Linked DNA regions of Polyangium spumosum. The main gene of each other region encodes a partner of the protein of the gene in region 2 in a complex. Links are inferred from orthologs where the notes say so. Each region holds a gene or a part of one and is shown on either strand. Other genes may lie near its edges. The genes, in order: secA, secY and secG.

Region 1 (5,866 bases), on a different replicon or contig from region 2:
GGAGCGTGACGTCCTCGGTCGTCGCGAGGGGCGCGGCTTCGGTCGCCGTGGCGGCGAATCCTCCCACCGTCGACGGCGGCACGGCGGCGCCGTTTTGCGGCGCGGCCGCGGGCGGCGTGGCCTCGCCCGCGGGGGTCGCGGCGGCCGCGCGGAGCTCTTCGAGCTCCTCGACGAGCTCCTTGCCCACCCGCAGACCTTCGCGGAGCTCCGCTTCGAGCACCACGATGTGATGACCTCGCTCCCGGAGCTGCGCTTCGAGCGCGTCGATCTCCGGCGCCATCGACTCGGCCGCGGCGCGCTCGGCGAGCAACGTGGCGACCTGCTTCTCGAGCGCCTGCGTCTTCTCGGCGAGGTGGAGCCTTTCGGCCGTGGTGGCGGCGAGCGTCTCGGCGAGCTCGTCGGCGCGGCGCACGGCGGCAAGACGTCCGGCCTCCGATCGCTCGAGCGCGGCTTCGAGCTGGGCGACACGCGAGAGCAGGCTCGGGTCCGGCTCCTTCGTGGCGGCGGCGGCCTCCTGGGCGGCGAGCCGCAGCTCGAGCTCGGCGACGCGGGCGCGCAGCGCGGCCCTGTCGTTCGAGAGCTCCTCGATGCCCACGCCTGCCGCGCTGAGCTCGCCTTCGAGCTCCAGGGCGCGGGCTCGCGTGGCGGAGAGGTCGGCCGTGAGCTGCTCGATGCGCTCCTTGGCGCCTGGGATCTGCGGGGTCCCGCGGGCGAGCCCGAGCTCCACCTCGGCCTTCGTGCGCAGCTTCTTCTCGTCGTCGAGCTGCTTGGCGAGCTTGGTCGCGCGGTCGCGCTGGCGGCGCAGCTCCTCTTCGAGGTCGCGGATCTGGTGGGTCAGCCGCTCGGCGCGCACGTGCGCGTCGCCGGCGCGCGTGTCCACCTCGCGCAGCCGTTCGAGCTTCGCTTCGAGCTCGACCACGCGGGCCGCGGTCGCCACGGCTGCGGCTGCGCGCTCCTCGGCGGATTTCTCGTCCGTGCGCCTGCGCTCGTCGTGCGCGGCGAGCGCGGTCTCGAGCTCCTTCACGCGCCCGGCGTCCGCGGCCTTCGCGCCCGTCGCCCCGATCGCGTCGCGCACCTCGGCGAGCGAGAGCTCCACGACGACGAACGCGTCGACGGAGACCTTGCGCTCGCTGGCGATGGCGATGAAGTGCTCGGGCTCCTCGGTCGCCTGGAGGAGCGACGTGTCGACGCTGACCTCGAGATCCGGGCCCGCGGCGAAGTCCGCCACCGTGTACCCGACGAACGGCGCTTGCCCGAGCATGCGCACGACCGGGAACTGGAGCGAGACGAGGTCGTAGAGCGCGTAATACCCGGGCGGCGACGCTTCTTTGTTGCGCTGCGCGGAGAGCGCGAGCAGCCGGCGGGACGCGTCGGGGTTCGGCGAGGCGATCACCGCGATGCCGGCCGAGCCGGCGAGCTTGCGCGCCCTGCGCAGCACCTCGGACGGGTCGGCGAAGATCGAGAGATCGGGCACCACGACCACGTCGAAGGCCCCGTCGCGCACGCCGAGGTCTCCTGCGAGCACCGCGTGCGTCACGTGCCGCTCGCGGTCCTGCGAGGTGCGCGTGAAGGCCTCGGCCGCGCGTGCTGCGTCGGGATCGTAGGCGTGGACGAGCCGCGCGCCGCGCTCGACGAGCCGCTCGGCGAGCTCCAGGGTCGCGTCTCCGAGCACGGCGACGCGACGCGCGCGGACGAAGCGCTCGAGGTAAGCCCCGAGCACCATCGACGGGTGGACTGGCCTGTTCGACGTGGCGGCGCTCATACGGACGCCTCGTCCTCTGCGCCGTGGCACTGCATGAAGGGCTTACCGCTGCCGCAGGGGCACTCCTGTTCGGCCTTGACGATCGGCTCTTGCGGGGGCGGCTCTTCGGAGGCGCCGGGCGGCAGCTCCTCGTCGTGGTGGGCCACGGCGTGCTCGAGCTGCGCGGCGTGGCGGGCGAGGTCTTGCTCCTCGATCGCCTGCTCCTCCTCCTCGCGACGCACCTTCATCGCGAAGACCTTGGTCATCACGTTCGACTGCACGCGCGCGACCATGGTCACGAAGAGGTTGTAGCCCTCCTTCTTGTACTCCTGCTTCGGGTCCTTCTGACCGTAGCCGCGCAGGCCGATGCCGTCGCGCAGGTGGTCCATGTCGGTCAGGTGATCGACCCAGGACTTGTCGAGCTCCTCCAGGTAGATGTGCCGGAAGATGCGCAGCAAGAGCTCCGTGCCGATCTCCTTCTCGCGGGCCTCGAAGGCCTTCTCGGCGCGGTCGTAGAGGTCCTCGGCGAGCTGCTGCGGGTCGGCGTGTTCGCTGATCTCGTCGGGCAGCTCGATCCCGAAGTGCTCGCGGAAGCCCTGGAAGATCCCGCCCCAGTCCCAGTCCTCCGGCGGCTTGCGGGGCGGGCAGCTCTCCTCGACCATCGCGCCGATGATGCGGTCCATCAGGTCGAGGAAGCGCTCGCGTTGCTCGGTGAGCGCGCGCGGGATCAGCTCCACGCACTCGTCGTAGATCTCGACCCCCTCGTCCTCGCGGCCCTCGAAGGTGATCTTCACGCCGTACCGCGTGTAGAGCTCCTTCTGCAGGTTCTCGGCCTCGACGAACTTCTCGACCTTCTCGAAGTCCTTGCGCGTCAGCGTGCGCGGGTTGCCGTCCTTGTCGCGCGGCGAGATCGGGTCGGCCGCGAACATGCCGAGCAGGTAGCCGACGTCCGGCACCACGTCCTCGACGAGCCTCGGGAGCGCCTTGATCGTGCGCTTCTCGCCCGTCGCCTTGCCCTCCTCGTCGACGATGTCGGGCGAGTAGCGCCCCACGAGCAGCTGCTGACGGATGTCGTAGATCGTCTTGCGCTGCGCGTTCATCACGTCGTCGTACTCGAGCAGGTTCTTGCGGATGTCGAAGTTGCGCTCTTCGACCTTCTTCTGCGCGTTCTCGACGCTCTTCGTGACCCAGGGGTGCTCGATGGGCTCGTCGTCGGGCATGCCCATCTTCTCCATGAGGTTCTTCACGCGGTCGCCCGCGAAGATCCGCATGAGGTCGTCCTCGAGCGACAGGTAGAACCGGCTCATGCCCGGGTCGCCCTGCCGGCCGGCGCGGCCGCGGAGCTGGTTGTCGATGCGCCGCGACTCGTGGCGCTCGGTGCCGATGATGTAGAGCCCGCCGATCTCGCGCACCTCGTTGCCCTCGGCCTCGCACTCCTTGCGGATCTGCTCGACGAGCTCCTCGTACGCCTCGGGCTCGGCCTCGGGGAGGCGGTTCTGCTCCTTGAAGCGCAGCTTCGCGAGCATCTCGGGGTTGCCGCCGAGGAGGATGTCGGTGCCGCGGCCGGCCATGTTCGTGCTGACCGTGATCGCGCCTTTGCGACCGGCCTGCGCCACGACGTAGGCCTCGTTCTCGTGCTGCTTGGCGTTCAGCACGCTGTGCTTGATCCCCTTCTTCGCGAGGATCTTCGCGATCGCGGTGCTCTTCTCGACGCTCGTCGTGCCGACCAGGATCGGCTGGCCCTTCTCGTGCTTCTCGATGATCTCGTTGACGACGGCGGTGAACTTCTCGCGCTCGGTCTTGTAGACGACGTCCTCGTCGTCCGTGCGGATGATGTTCTTGTTCGTCGGGATGATGACGACGTCGAGCTTGTACGTGCTGTGGAACTCCGAGGCCTCGGTGTCCGCCGTGCCCGTCATGCCCGAGAGCTTCTTGTAGATGCGGAAGAGGTTCTGGAACGTGATCGTCGCCATCGTGCGGCTCTCCTCCTGGATCCGCACGTTCTCCTTGGCCTCGACCGCCTGGTGCAGGCCGTCCGACCAGCGCCGACCCGCGAGCACGCGGCCGGTGAACTCGTCGACGATCATCACCTTGCCCTCCTTCACCAGGTAGTTGACGTCGCGCTTGTAGAGCGTGTGCGCGCGCAGGCACTGGTTCAGGATGTGCAGCGTCTCCAGGTTGATCGGGTCGTAGAGGTTCTTGCTCTTCAGGACCCCGATCGCGGAGAGCAGCTTCTCTGCGAGCTCGACGCCGTCGTCGGTGAGGGTGACGGAGTGGCCCTTCTCGTCGACGTTGAAGTGCTCCTCGTTGCGAAGGCGCGGGATGATCTCGTTGATGACGCGGTACTTGTCGCTCGACCGCTCGCCCTGGCCGCTGATGATGAGCGGCGTCCGGGCCTCGTCGATGAGGATGGAGTCGACCTCGTCGACGATCGCGTAGTTCAGCGGGCGCTGGTGGTAGTCGAGCGCCGAGAATTTCATGTTGTCGCGGAGGTAGTCGAAGCCGAACTCGTTGTTCTGGCCGTACGTGATGTCGCAGCGGTAGGCGTGCCGCTTGTCGACGTCGTTCTGCTGGTTGACGACCACGCCCGTGCTCAGGCCGAGGGCGCCGTAGAGCTTGCCCATCCACTCGGCGTCGCGCTTGGCGAGGTAGTCGTTCACGGTGATGACGTGCACGCCTTTGCCTTCGAGCGCGTTGAGGTAACAGGGCAGCGTCGCGACGAGCGTCTTGCCTTCGCCCGTGCGCATCTCGGCGATCGAGCCCTGGTGCAGGACCATGCCGCCGATGAGCTGCACGTCGTAGTGACGCATGCGGAGCACGCGCCTCGAGGCCTCGCGGCAGACGGCGAAGGCCGGGATGAGGATGTCGTCGAGCGTCGCGCCGTTGTCGAGCTTCGTCTTGAACTCGGCCGTCTTCGCCTGGAGCTCTGCGTCGGAGAGCTTCTTCAGGTCCTTCTCGAGGGCCCCGATGGCCTCGACCTTCGGTCGCATGCGGCGGATGGCACGATCGTGCGAGGTGCCGAAGATCTTCTTCATCGCCCAGGTGAGCATCGTCTTTCGCCTTGGTCGGATCGAGGTGTCGGGGGGATGGCGCGGAGCCTGCCGAACGTAGTCCGTACAGCAAGCGGGCGCAAATCCTGCGGTCCGCAACTGGTAACGATTCGGAGCGCTTCCCGCAACGGAGCGGAGCGACGTGGAGGGGAGCCCCCCACGTCGGGAAGACGAGTGCACGAGGAGGGAGTCGAACCCTCAATCCTTTCGGCGCCGGAACCTAAACCCGGTGCGTATGCCAGTTCCGCCACTCGTGCTCGGGGGCCGGCACTCTAGCAGCATGTCGCGGAGCTGCGCATCCTTCCAGCGAACGGCGGGATCTCCAGGGTTCGGGCGGCTCAGGGGGCCACGCAGACCTGGTTTTCGCACTTCGGCTTCAGCGGATCGAGGCAGTGCTCGTCCTTGTCGCACTGCACGCAGAGCTCACCTTTGCAGATCGGCAAGAGCGGGTCCTTGCAGTCGGCGTTCGCCAGGCAGACCACGCACTCGTTTTTGTCTTTGCAGACCGGGGTTTGTGGGTTCGTGCAGTCGGCGTTCGTCAGGCAGACCTGACAGTTTCTCCCGTCGCAGATCGGCTCGGCGGCGCCGCAGTGCGTGTTCGTCAGGCACTCCACGCAGGAGTTGTCGGACAGGTCGCAGACGGGTTTGCCCGGGTCCTCGCAGTTCGCGTCCGACGTGCAGGCCGAGTGGCACTTCGCGTCGGTCCCGCAGAGCGAGCCGGACGGGCAGTGGGCGTCGACCAGGCACTCCTTGCATTCGCCTTTTTGCTGGTCGCAGATCGGCGAGACGACGGCGCAGTCCGCGTTCGTCGCGCAGGCGCCGCACTGCTTGCGCACCGGATCGCAGATCGGCTTCTTGTTGTCCTTGCAGTCGGCGTTCGTCACGCATCCGAGGCACGCGCCCGTGGCCACGTCGCAGATCGGCGAGTCGCCGGGGCAGTCGCCGTTCGTGGCGCACTTCGGCTCGCACTTGAAATCGCGCGGGAAACACGCCTCGGCGACGGCGCAGTGCTCCGTCGTCGCGCACTCCTCGCAGCGACCGAGCACGCAGAGCGGCTCGTTCGAGGGGCAATCTG
Region 2 (5,111 bases):
CGCCGGGCAAAATCTTGATGTAGTACTGACGCATCCGGCCGCTGATGGTCGCGAGAACCCCGAGACCATTGTCGGCCTTTACCCGAAACATCGCGTTCGGGAGAGCTTCCTGCACGACGCCATCGAACTCGAGCTTGTCGCCCTTCGGTTCCTTCGCGGGTTTCGCTTGGTTCGATCGCCTCATGACTCTTCCGACTGCGCTCGGCCAAGGGCCCCTAGCACCCTCGCCGTGACCTCCTCAGGCTTGCCGACGCCGTCGACCCGCCGGAGGAGACCTTTTGCTTCGTAGTAGGGCAGGAGCGCCGCCGTCATCGCCTCGTACGCATCGAGACGCTTTCCGACGGCCTCCGGCCTATCGTCCGCCCGATGCTCTAGCTCGGCATCCGGGGGCGGCGGATTATAGACGAGATGGTAGATCTGTCCAGACCTTTTGTCGGTCCGACGGTGGATCAACCGCTCCTCCAGGAGAGATCGCGCCACATCGAGCTGCAAAACAGCATCGATCGCGAGGCCCCGACCCGCAAGCAGACGCTCGAGCGCCTCGGCCTGGGGGACCGTCCGCGGAAAACCGTCCAGCAAGAACCCGTTCTTGCAGTCCGCGTCGTCGATGCGCTTGTCGATGAGCTCGATCATCGCCTCGTCCGGAACGAGGCCGCCCGCGTCCATGATGGCGCGGTAACGAGGATCGAGCGTGCCGGCCGCCTTGGCCGCACGAAGCATGTCCCCCGTCGAGATCTGCGGGACCCCAAACTTGCCGCAGAGCACCTTCGCCTGCGTGCCTTTGCCCGAGCCAGGAGGGCCAACCAAGATCACGATCATCCGAAGATCCCCCTTCTCATCCCTCGGGGAGGCGCCGCGCACGAATGCGGCTCGCCCCAGGGCCGGTGAGCCCTTCGTAGCTGCGCGTGATGAGCTGCGCCTCGATCTGATTGACCGTATCCAGCGCAACACCCACGACAATCATGAGCGACGTCCCGCCAAACGTGATCTGCACGCGCAGGAGGTCGCCGACGATGGCCGGCACGACACACACGGCCGCGACGTACATCGCGCCGCCAAACGTGATGCGGTTCATCACGCCCTGGATGTAGTCCGCCGTCTGCTTGCCAGGCCGAATCCCAGGGATGTTCGCCTGCTGCTTCTTCAGGTTCTCCGCCACGTCGACCGGCTGGAACGTGACGCTCGTGTAGAAGTAACAGAAGAACACGATCAGGAGCGCGTAGCCGGTGTTGAACACCCAGCCTCCACCGCTCACGATCGACTGGAGCTTGTCCGCGCCCGGCACGTTCATGTTCGCCAGCGTCGCGGGGAACATGAGCAGCGAGGAGGCGAAGATCGGCGGGATCGTGCCCGCCGTGTTCACCTTGAGCGGCAAGTGCGCGTTCTGCGCGCCGTACACGCGCCGCCCCACCTGCCGACGCGAGTACACGATCGGGATCTGCCGGCGCCCGTTCTCGAAGAACGCGATCACCGCGATCGCCCCGACGACGAACGCCGCGACCGCCGCGATCGTGAGCGGCTGGATGTTGCCCGCGTTCGTCGCGAGATAGCTGCCCACCCAGCCCGGCACGCCCGTCACGATGCCCGCGAAGATCAGGAGCGAGATGCCGTTGCCGATCCCGCGCTCCGTGATCTGCTCGCCGATCCACATGAGGAACGCCGTCCCCGTGGTCAGCGTGATCATCGTCATCAGCTGAAAGCCGATCCCGGGGTGCGTCACGATGCCCGCGCCGGCATCCGAGGCCGACCAGCCCTCGACGAGCTTGGCGCTGCCATACGCCTGGAAGAGCGACAGCGCGACCGTGCCGTAGCGCGTGTACTGGTCGATCTTGCGGCGCCCCTGCTCTCCCTCTTTGCGCAGCTCGTCGATGGGCTTGTAGACCATGCCCATCAACTGGATGATGATCGATGCCGAGATGTACGGCATGATCCCCAGCGCAAAGAGGGAGAAGTTCTCCAGCGCGCCGCCGGAGAACATGTTGAAGAAGTTCAGCAATCCGCCCGACTGCTTCGCCATGTACTTCGACATGGCGGCGCGGTCGACGCCGGGGACCGTGACGAAGACCCCGATGCGGTACACGGCCAGCATCACGAGGGTGAAGATCACCCTGCGCCGGAGCTCCGGGACCTTGTGGAAGTTCGCAATTCCCGCGAGTGTGGCCATGGTACGTCGGTGTGCTGCCTTGGGGGGGCTCGGGCCGAAAGGACGTTAGGCTTGCGCCGAAGCCTTGCCAGGCGCAAGCACGATCGCCTTGCCGCCCGCCGCCTCGATCTTGGCGATCGCGCTCTTCGAGAACCGGTGCGCCGTCACGGTGAGCTTCTTCGTGAGCTCGCCGTCGCCGAGCACCTTGATCAGGTCGTAACGACCCTGGAGAAGGCGCTTGCCCTCCATCGCTTCCTGATTCACGTCCGCGCCAGCCTCGAAGATCTCGAGGTCGCCGACGTTCACGTTCGCGACGATCGCCGCGAGCGGGTTGCGGAAGCCGCGCTTCGGGAGGCGGCGCTGGATCGGGGTCTGGCCGCCCTGGAAGTGCTTCTTGCCGATGTTGCCCGTCGACCGGGCCTTCTGGCCCTTCTGGCCGCGCCCCGCCGTCTTGCCGAGGCCGGAGCCCACGCCGCGACCGACGCGGGTCTCCTTCTTGTTGGCGCCTTCCGGGGCCTGAAGCTTCGAGAGGATGTCCATGCTGCTACGCTTCCTTACTTCGACGCCTGCGCGCCGTTGCCGTCGACTTCCTCGACCGAAACGAGGTGGAGCACCTTCTTGACCATGCCACGGAACGAGGGCGTGTTGGCCACGAGCACCTCACTGCCCGGCTTGCGGAGGCCGAGGCCCCGCAAAACCTTGCGCGTGTGCTCGGTCTGGTTCGTCATGCTGCCCGTCTGCCGCACGCGGAGATGGCTCTTCACGGCGTACCTCCTTCACCCCCCTGCGGGTTGCGAGCCGGAGGCATCTGGCTGGCGCGACGACGGTTCGTCCCGCCCGTCACGCCAGCACCCTTGCGCTGCCAACCCACATCGTCCACCTGCATCGAGCGCCGGCCCGCGACCTGCTCCACGCTCGTCAGCGCCTTGAGGGCCGCCACCGTCGCGTGAACGACGTTGTGCGGGTTGCTCGTGCCGAGCGACTTCGAGAGAACGTCGTGGATGCCCGCGGACTCGACGACCGCGCGCACCGCGCCGCCCGCGATGACGCCCGTTCCAGGGCTCGCCGGCTTGAGGAGCACCTTGCCCGCGCCGACGTGCCCGAACGCGTCGTGCGGGATCGTCGCCCCGTCGAGCGGGATGCGGAAGATGTTCTTGCGGGCCTGGTCGTTGCCCTTCCGGATCGCCTCCGGGACCTCGTTGGCCTTGCCCAGGCCGACGCCCACATGTCCCGACTCGTCGCCCACTACGACGAGCGCCGAGAAGCTGAAGCGCCGCCCGCCCTTCACGACCTTGGCGACGCGGTTGATGTGGATCACCCGCTCCTTGAGCTTTTCTTCGTCGACCTGATCGAACGCCATACCGTGCCTTCTTCGTCGTCCGTGAAGTCTTCGCTATCGCCCGAGACCCGAGACCCCCGCGGGTCCGGCGCCTGCGGGGCTAGAACTCGAGCCCCGCCTCTCGCGCGGCCTGAGCGAGGGCGCTCACGCGCCCGTGATAGAGGTAGCCGTTCCGATCGAACACGACACGGTCGATCTTCTTCGACTTGCAGATCTTGGCGATGAGCGCCCCGACCTTCTTCGCCGCGTCGACCTTGTTGTCGTTGTCGAGCGTGCCCTTGAGGTCCTTCGACAGCGTCGACGCATGCGCGACGGTCTGACCCGTCGTGTCGTCGATCACCTGCGCGTAGATGTGCTTCGCGCTGCGGAAGACGGTGAGGCGCGGGCGAGCGGTCGAGCCGTTCACCTTCTTGCGAATGCGGAGCTTGCGGCGCTCCCGTCCGACGATCTTCATAGCCATGGTCGTAACCCCGTACCTGTAGGGGCGACACGAGGTCGCCCCGCTCGGTTACTTCTTGCCGCCCTTACCGCCAGCCTTACCGGCCTTCTCGCGAACGCGCTCGCCGCGATAACGAACGCCCTTGCCACCGTAGGGCTCCGGCGGACGGAAGCCGCGGATCGTCGCAGCCGTCTGCCCGATGAGCTCCTTGTCGGCGCCATTCAGGACGAGGACGGTGCCCTTCGAATCCGCAGGGATCGTCGCCGTGAGGCCCTTCGGCACGTTGAACACGACCGGGTGCGAATACCCGAGCGCGAACGTGAGCGTCGTGCCCTTCAAGTCGACACGGTAACCGGTGCCCTTCAGCTCGAGCACCCGCTCGTAGCCGTCGGACGCACCCTTCACCATGCCGGCGAGCAGCGCACGCACGAGCCCCTGCAGCCGCGAGCCATCACGCCCGGGGGCCGTCGAGGTCACGTGCACCTTGGCGCCGTCGACCTTCACTTCGACCGAGGCGGGCAGCTCGCGCGCGAGCTGCCCCTTGGCGCCCTTGACCTCGAGCTTGCGCCCCTGCACCGCCACGGTGACGCCCTTGGGGACGTCCACCGGCCGCTTGCCGATGCGCGAGGTCTTGGCGGTCTCGCTTTGTTGCGTCGTAGCCGTCTGCATCACCACACCTCGCAGAGGAGCTCGCCTCCGAGCTTGTTTTTGCGGGCGTCGCGGTCGCTCATCAGGCCGTGGGAGGTGCTCAGGATCGAGATCCCGAGCCCGGAGAGCACGCGGGGGATGCGGTCGTGCTTGACGTACACGCGTCGCCCCGGGCGGCTCACCCGACGGACGCCGTCGATCGCGCTCGAGCGGTCACGCCCGTACTTCAGCACGATCGTCAGCTTCCCAGAGTTGCTTTCACTCGGCCGCACATCCGCGATGTAACCCTCGGACTTGAGGATCTCGGCAACGGCCTGCTTCATTTTGCTTGCAGGAACCTCGGTCCGATCGTGCCGCGCAAGGGCAGCGTTCCGGATCCGGGTCAGCATGTCGGCGATCGGATCGGTCATCATGGCATCACCAGCTCGCCTTGATCACGCCCGGCAGCTCGCCTCGGAGCGCGAACGTACGAAGACAGATGCGGCAGAGCTCGAAATCGCGGTAATAAGCCCGCGAACGGCCGCACACCTTGCAACGGTTCC
Region 3 (5,209 bases), on a different replicon or contig from region 2:
GATCTTTTTCAGGTTCTCGGACAACAAGATCGTCTTCAAGATCGAGAAGGACGATCTCGTATCCGCGTCGCTCACGTGGATCCGAGAGCAGCCGATCGACGTGGAGGCGATCCACGCGCCGTCCGGGCGCAAATTGATCGTCTCCGGCGGAGGCGGGAGCTTCTCGGGGCCGGCGCTGGCCCCCGTGCCGACGAACAACCCGTTCTACCTCCTCGGGCGGTCGGCGGGCGCCCAGGAATGCGCGGATCTGCGCGCGATCATGTTCTATCAGCCCAACTGACGATCGAGGCAAACCATCATGAAAAAAGCTCTCCCGGTCGTTCTCGCTCTCGGCGTCGTCGGCGGCGCCGGCGTGGCGGCGTTCGCCTACATGAAGAAGCCCGAGCGCGCTGCCTGCGTGCGGATCGCCGACCTCTGCGGCGAAAAAAACGGGACGAAGGAGGACCTCGACCGCTGCGTCGAGGAGGTCGAGCAATGGCGCAAGGTCGCCGGCGAGGAGCCGGTTGACAAGGGCATCGAGTGCGTCGACGAGGCCAAGACGTGCGGCGAAGCCATGGGCTGCGTCGCGGGCGCCGGCATGAAGGGTTTTCAGAACGTCGTCGACGACTTCTTCAAGGGCCTCGGCAAGGGGCTCGGCGGCGGCGAAAAGAAGTAGCGCCTCAACCCCTCAGGTAGGCTTTCCCCGCCGCCCGCCCGCCCGAAGGCAAGGGCGCCTCTTCGTCGAGGTCGAGGCAACGGACGATCCCTCCCTCGACCCGATATCGATATCCACTCTCGGGACAAACCATGACGCCGTCGGGCCCGGGCCGGCCGAGCTTCTGCCCGTGCCGGCTCATGGTCCCCGTCCGCCGCGCAGGGACGCCGGTCACGAGCGCATAATCAGGGACGTCGCGCGTGACGAGCGCGCCCGCGCCGACGAACGCATATCGACCCACGGTCGTGCCGCACACGATCGTCGCATTTGCGCCGATCGTCGCGCCGCGGCGGATCAAGGTCTTCTCGTAGAGGCCCCGGCGATCGAGCTCCGCGCGCGGGTTCGTGACGTTCGTCAGGACGCAGGAGGGGCCGAGGAACACGGCGTCCTCGACGATCGTGCCCTCGTAGAGCGAGACATGGTTCTGGATACGCACGTCGTCCCCGACGACGACGCCGCCTGCGACGAAGACGCCCTGGCCGAGCACGCACCGCCGGCCAATACGAGCGCCCGGCATGACATGGCAGAAGTGCCAGATTCGTGTGCCTTCGCCAAGACACGAGGGCTCGTCGACGATGGCGGAGGGGTGGACGGAAGGTGGTTGCATCGAATCAATGGCTCCCGTACTGCCAGAGCCCGAACGGCCCAACGACGGCGCGCGGCGGGCCGAGCTCACGCGCGGCAGGGCTCGAGGTGCGGCCGAGGAGGAAACGCGCGCGTGTCTCTTCGAGGCGGCGCGGGAGGCCCTCGGGGGCGTCGAAGCTCGAGGCCGCGGCGGGTTTGCGAGGATCGAGGTCACGATCGAGGACGACGTCCTCGGGGCGGCCGAGCGCAGCGGTCACGGCGAAATGGCCATAATCGCGCACCTCGACGAGGATCCGCTCGCCAGGCGGGACGAGCGCACGCGCGGCGGCGCCGATGGCGACCTCGTCGGCGCGCGGGACGAAGCCCTCGCCGCGATACCAGCGGCGCACGATGACGAGGCTGAAGACGAGGAGCAAGGCCGCCGCCACGCCCGCGCCGAGGCGAGCCTTTTGGCTCGCGCGAGGGAGCAAGGTGGCCGCGAGGTCGCCGACGAGCAGCGCGCAGAGCAGCAGGCCCACGAGGAGCGCACGCTCGGGGTGATGGGTCGGCGCGCCATCCTTGACGAGCGCCGCCGAGAGCGCGAGGAGCTGGAAGACGGCGAGGGCGAGCGGGCGAGCGTAAGGACGAAGGGTCTCCCGCGCCGAGGCGCGGAGCGTCGGCAGCGCGGCGAGCCCGAGGAGAATGGCGAGCGCAAAAAAGAGCTCGGGCTCGTGGCGAGCCATGGCAATCGGATAGGCAAAGAGGCGCGCGAGAGGAGCGTCGTCCCCGCCGCCGAGGGCGCGGCGATACGCGGCGACGCGGTCGAGGGAGTCGAAGGCATTGCCGCGGGCGAAGTGGTTCCACGTGACCCAGAGCAGAGGGCCGAGCGCCGCGACGGTCGCCCCGACGAAGTAGAGGGCGCGGTCCCGCGCGTGGAAGGAGCGGTCCGCGTCGCGCAGGGCGTCGAGGGTGGTGAGGGCGGCGAACGCCGCCGCGATGGGCCAGACGTCGTAACGCGAGAGCGTGGCGCCGAGCAGCGCGAGGCCGCCGAAGAGGCGCGCGCGCGGGTCACGCGGGCCCACGAGGGAGGCCATCGCGAAGAGGGTGAGCGCCGCGGTGGGCAGCTCGGGGACGGTGGCGACGCCGAGGCGCGCGCTCCAGGGGAAAGCAGCGGCGAGGACGGCGCCGAGCAGCGCCGCCGTGCGGTTCTTCGCGAGGCGCTGCGCGGCGAGCGCGACGAGCACCGCCGAGATCACGCCGAGGAGGAAGGCCGTGATACGAGCGACGAGCAGCGTGCGCCCGGCGCCGAGCATCGCGGCGCCCGTGATCCAGAAGGGGAAGGGCAACCAGCTCGTGCCGGTCGGGTCGAGCTTCGGCTTGAACGCGAACTCCTGCGCGATGACGACGCGCGCGAAATCGTCATCGCTGACCGCGCGGAAGCCGGTGGCGATCACGATCGCCACGGCGATCGTCTTGACGAGCGCGACGAGCGCGAGATCGCGCTTGCGATCCACCGCGGGGGCTACTTGCCTTGCTGGGTCTCGAACTGCTTGAGCTCGCGGTCACCCGCGGAGGACAGGTACGCGAGGGACATGCTGGTGAGCATGAAGATCGCGGCGCAGATGGCGGTGAGGCGCGTCATGAAGTTGCCCGCGCCGCGCCCGCCGAAGACCTGCGCGCCGCCGCCGAACGACGAGCCGAGGCCGCCGCCGCGGCCCTGCTGCAGGAGCACCACGAGGATCAGGAAGAAACAAACGATGACGTGGAGGACGTTCAGCACGGAGGTCAGCATCGGCGCTCGGCGACGTTCTACCCTCGTTCCGCCGCTTCCGCCAGCCGCTCGGCGCTGTCGATGATCTTGCCGAAGCCAGCCGCGTCGAGGGAGGCGCCGCCGACGAGGGCGCCGTCGACGTCGATCTGGCCGAGCAGGCCCTCGGCGTTGTCGGCCTTCACGCTGCCGCCGTAAAGGATCCGCGTGGACGTGGCGAGCTCCTCGGAGACGCTCGCCAGCAGGCCGCGGATCATGGCGTGGACCTCCTGCGCGTCCTCGGGGCGGGCGACCTTGCCCGTCCCGATCGCCCAGACCGGCTCGTACGCGATGACCCCGACGCCCGGGCGCTTGGCGAGCTCGTCGAGGAAGGCGCGCGTCTGGCGCTCGACGACCTCGAGCGTCTTTCCTGCGTCGCGCTCCTCCAGCGTCTCGCCGACGCAGGCGATCGGGCGGAGCTCGGCGCGCAGGGCCGCGGCGACCTTGCGCTCGATGAGCTCGTCGGTCTCGCCGAAGATCTGCCGGCGCTCGCTGTGGCCGAGGATCACCCAGGTCGCGCCGGAGTCTTTCAACATCGACGCGCTGATCTCGCCGGTGAAGGCGCCGGCGGGCTCGGGGTGCATGTTCTGCGCGCCGAGCATGACCGCGCTCTTCGACTCCCAGAGCTCGTGCGCGGCCGCGGCGAGCGCCGTGAACGGCGGGCAAATCACGACGTCGACGCGGGCCGAGCGGCGCGCCGCCTCGACCACGCCCATGGCCAGGCTGCACGCGTCCTGGCCACCGGCGTTCATCTTCCAGTTGCCCGCGATGAGGGGGCGGCGCGCGACGTTCACGACGCTTCCTCCGCCACGGCCGAGCGGAGCGCTTCCACGCCCGGCAGCTTCCGGCCCTCGATGAGCTCGAGCGCAGCGCCGCCGCCGGTCGAGATGTGATCCATGCCCTTGGCGATGTCCTCGCCCGCGGCACGGACCGCCGCCGCGCTGTCGCCGCCGCCGACGACGGTGAAACCCTCGGCGCGGCTCATGACGCGGGCGATCTCGAAGGTGCCGTTCGAGAACGCCTTCGACTCGAAGAGGCCCATGGGGCCGTTCCAGAAGACGGTCTTCGCGCGATCGATCGCGCCGCCGAAGAGCTCGACGGTCTTCGGGCCGATGTCGAGCGCCATGGTGCCGTCGGGGATCCTGTCCACGCTCACGGCCGTGCCGCTCTCCGCGTCGAGGCCCTTGGCCACGACGACGTCGACGGGCAGCAGCACCGAGGCCCCGCGATCACGCGCCTTCTGCAGGATCGTGCGGGCGAGCGGGAGCTTGTCGTCCTCGATCTTGCTCGACGCGACCTTCTTGCCGAGCGCCGCGAGGAACGTGTTGGCCATGGCGCCGCCGATGCAGAGCGTGTCGACGACGTTGAGCAGCGACTCGACGACGGCGATCTTGTCCGAGACCTTCGCGCCGCCGAGCACCGCGACGTAGGGCTTCTCGGGCCGATCGAGCAGGCGCGCGAGCGAGCGCAGCTCCTTCAGCATGAGCAGGCCGGCGCCGCGATCCCGGATCATGCGCGGCAAGGCGTGCACCGAGGCGTGGGCGCGGTGGGCCGCGCCGAACGCGTCGTTCACGTAGATGTCGCAGAGCTCGGCGAGCTGACGCGCGAAGTTCTCCTCGTCCTTCTCCTCCTCCTCGTGGAAGCGGAGGTTCTCGAGCAGGCAGACCTGGCCGGTGCGCAGGTCGTGGATGACCTTCTTCGGCCCGTCGCCGACGCAGTCGTCGGTCAGGTGCACCTCGTAGCCCGTGAGCTCGGCGAGGCGCGCGCCGGCGGGCTCGAGCGACGAGCCCTCGTGCTTGCCGGGCTTCGGCCGGCCGAGGTGCGAGGCGAGGATGACCTTCGCGCCCGCGTCCATCACGAGCTTGATCGTGGGCAGCGACTCGCGGATGCGCGCGTCGTCGGTGATCGCGCCCGTCTTCTTGTCGAGCGGGACGTTGAAGTCGACGCGGATGAAGACGCGCTTGTTGGCGAGTCCAGAGTCCTTGGCGAGGTCCTCGATCGTGCGGATGCCGGTGAGCTTCATGGCCTCACACGCCCTTCGCGACCATGAGCTTCGCGAGGTCGATCATGCGCTGCGAGAAGCCCCACTCGTTGTCGTACCAGGAGAAGATCTTCGCGAACCGGTCGCCGACGTGTTGCGTGAG

Evidence for each region.
Region 1: the proteins of secY (region 2) and secA are in contact, whole or in part, in a crystal structure (PDB 3DIN), measured with the Thermotoga maritima proteins. The link is inferred for Polyangium spumosum from one-to-one orthologs. Residues at the interface, in WP_004081795.1 of Thermotoga maritima: Glu108, Gly109, Glu110, Glu111, Ala236, Glu237, Arg238, Arg239, Ile240, Thr241, Ile242, Gln243, Tyr244, Ala245, Arg246, Arg247, Val248, Thr249, Gly250, Arg251, Arg252, Val253, Tyr254, Gly256, Ala257, Ser258, Thr259, Tyr260, Leu261, Pro262; in WP_004082002.1 of Thermotoga maritima: Glu261, Ala262, Arg263, Lys300, Ala301, Arg302, Thr303, Ile304, Ile305, Leu323, Tyr324, Asp325, Pro326, Val329, Ser330, Tyr333, Ile336, Lys340, Phe345, Val349, Glu363, Phe364, Tyr374, Ser375, Gly376, Gly377, Glu393, Ile395, Thr482, Ser483.
Region 3: secY (region 2) and secG share a complex: the UniProt entries of both Escherichia coli proteins name them as parts of the sec protein translocase complex. The link is inferred for Polyangium spumosum from one-to-one orthologs.

Annotation. Positions count from the first base shown.
Region 1 is NZ_WJIE01000003.1:784,735-790,600, reverse strand. What follows is about bases 1,559-5,118. They hold secA (preprotein translocase subunit SecA), read right to left. Parts: upstream 4,792-5,118; coding sequence 1,759-4,791; downstream 1,559-1,758. Other genes in these bases: GF068_RS13255 (class I SAM-dependent methyltransferase), read right to left, coding at 1,559-1,762. Outside these bases: more of GF068_RS13255, read right to left, coding at 1-1,558; GF068_RS13240 (hypothetical protein), read right to left, coding at 5,130-5,866. UniProt on the Escherichia coli protein: Required for protein export, interacts with the SecYEG preprotein conducting channel.
Region 2 is NZ_WJIE01000006.1:211,067-216,177, reverse strand. Bases 1-2,805 are described here. They hold secY (preprotein translocase subunit SecY), read right to left. Parts: upstream 2,165-2,805; coding sequence 836-2,164; downstream 1-835. Other genes in these bases: rpmD (50S ribosomal protein L30), read right to left, coding at 2,698-2,805; rplO (50S ribosomal protein L15), read right to left, coding at 2,210-2,683; GF068_RS21855 (adenylate kinase), read right to left, coding at 181-819; infA (translation initiation factor IF-1), read right to left, coding at 1-184. Also shown: more of rpmD, read right to left, coding at 2,806-2,907; rplR (50S ribosomal protein L18), read right to left, coding at 3,583-3,942; rplF (50S ribosomal protein L6), read right to left, coding at 3,991-4,590; rpsH (30S ribosomal protein S8), read right to left, coding at 4,590-4,982; GF068_RS21815 (type Z 30S ribosomal protein S14), read right to left, coding at 4,987-5,111. UniProt on the Escherichia coli protein: The central subunit of the protein translocation channel SecYEG. Consists of two halves formed by TMs 1-5 and 6-10.
Region 3 is NZ_WJIE01000003.1:345,983-351,191, reverse strand. The notes cover bases 1,410-4,312. They hold secG (preprotein translocase subunit SecG), read right to left. Parts: upstream 3,039-4,312; coding sequence 2,781-3,038; downstream 1,410-2,780. Other genes in these bases: GF068_RS11420 (phosphoglycerate kinase), read right to left, coding at 3,856-4,312; tpiA (triose-phosphate isomerase), read right to left, coding at 3,068-3,859; GF068_RS11435 (glycosyltransferase family 39 protein), read right to left, coding at 1,410-2,772. Outside these bases: GF068_RS43520 (hypothetical protein), read left to right, coding at 1-280; GF068_RS11445 (hypothetical protein), read left to right, coding at 299-655; GF068_RS11440 (acyltransferase), read right to left, coding at 660-1,301; more of GF068_RS11435, read right to left, coding at 1,306-1,409; more of GF068_RS11420, read right to left, coding at 4,313-5,088; gap (type I glyceraldehyde-3-phosphate dehydrogenase), read right to left, coding at 5,093-5,209. UniProt on the Escherichia coli protein: Subunit of the protein translocation channel SecYEG. Overexpression of some hybrid proteins has been thought to jam the protein secretion apparatus resulting in cell death; while this may be true it also results in FtsH-mediated degradation of SecY.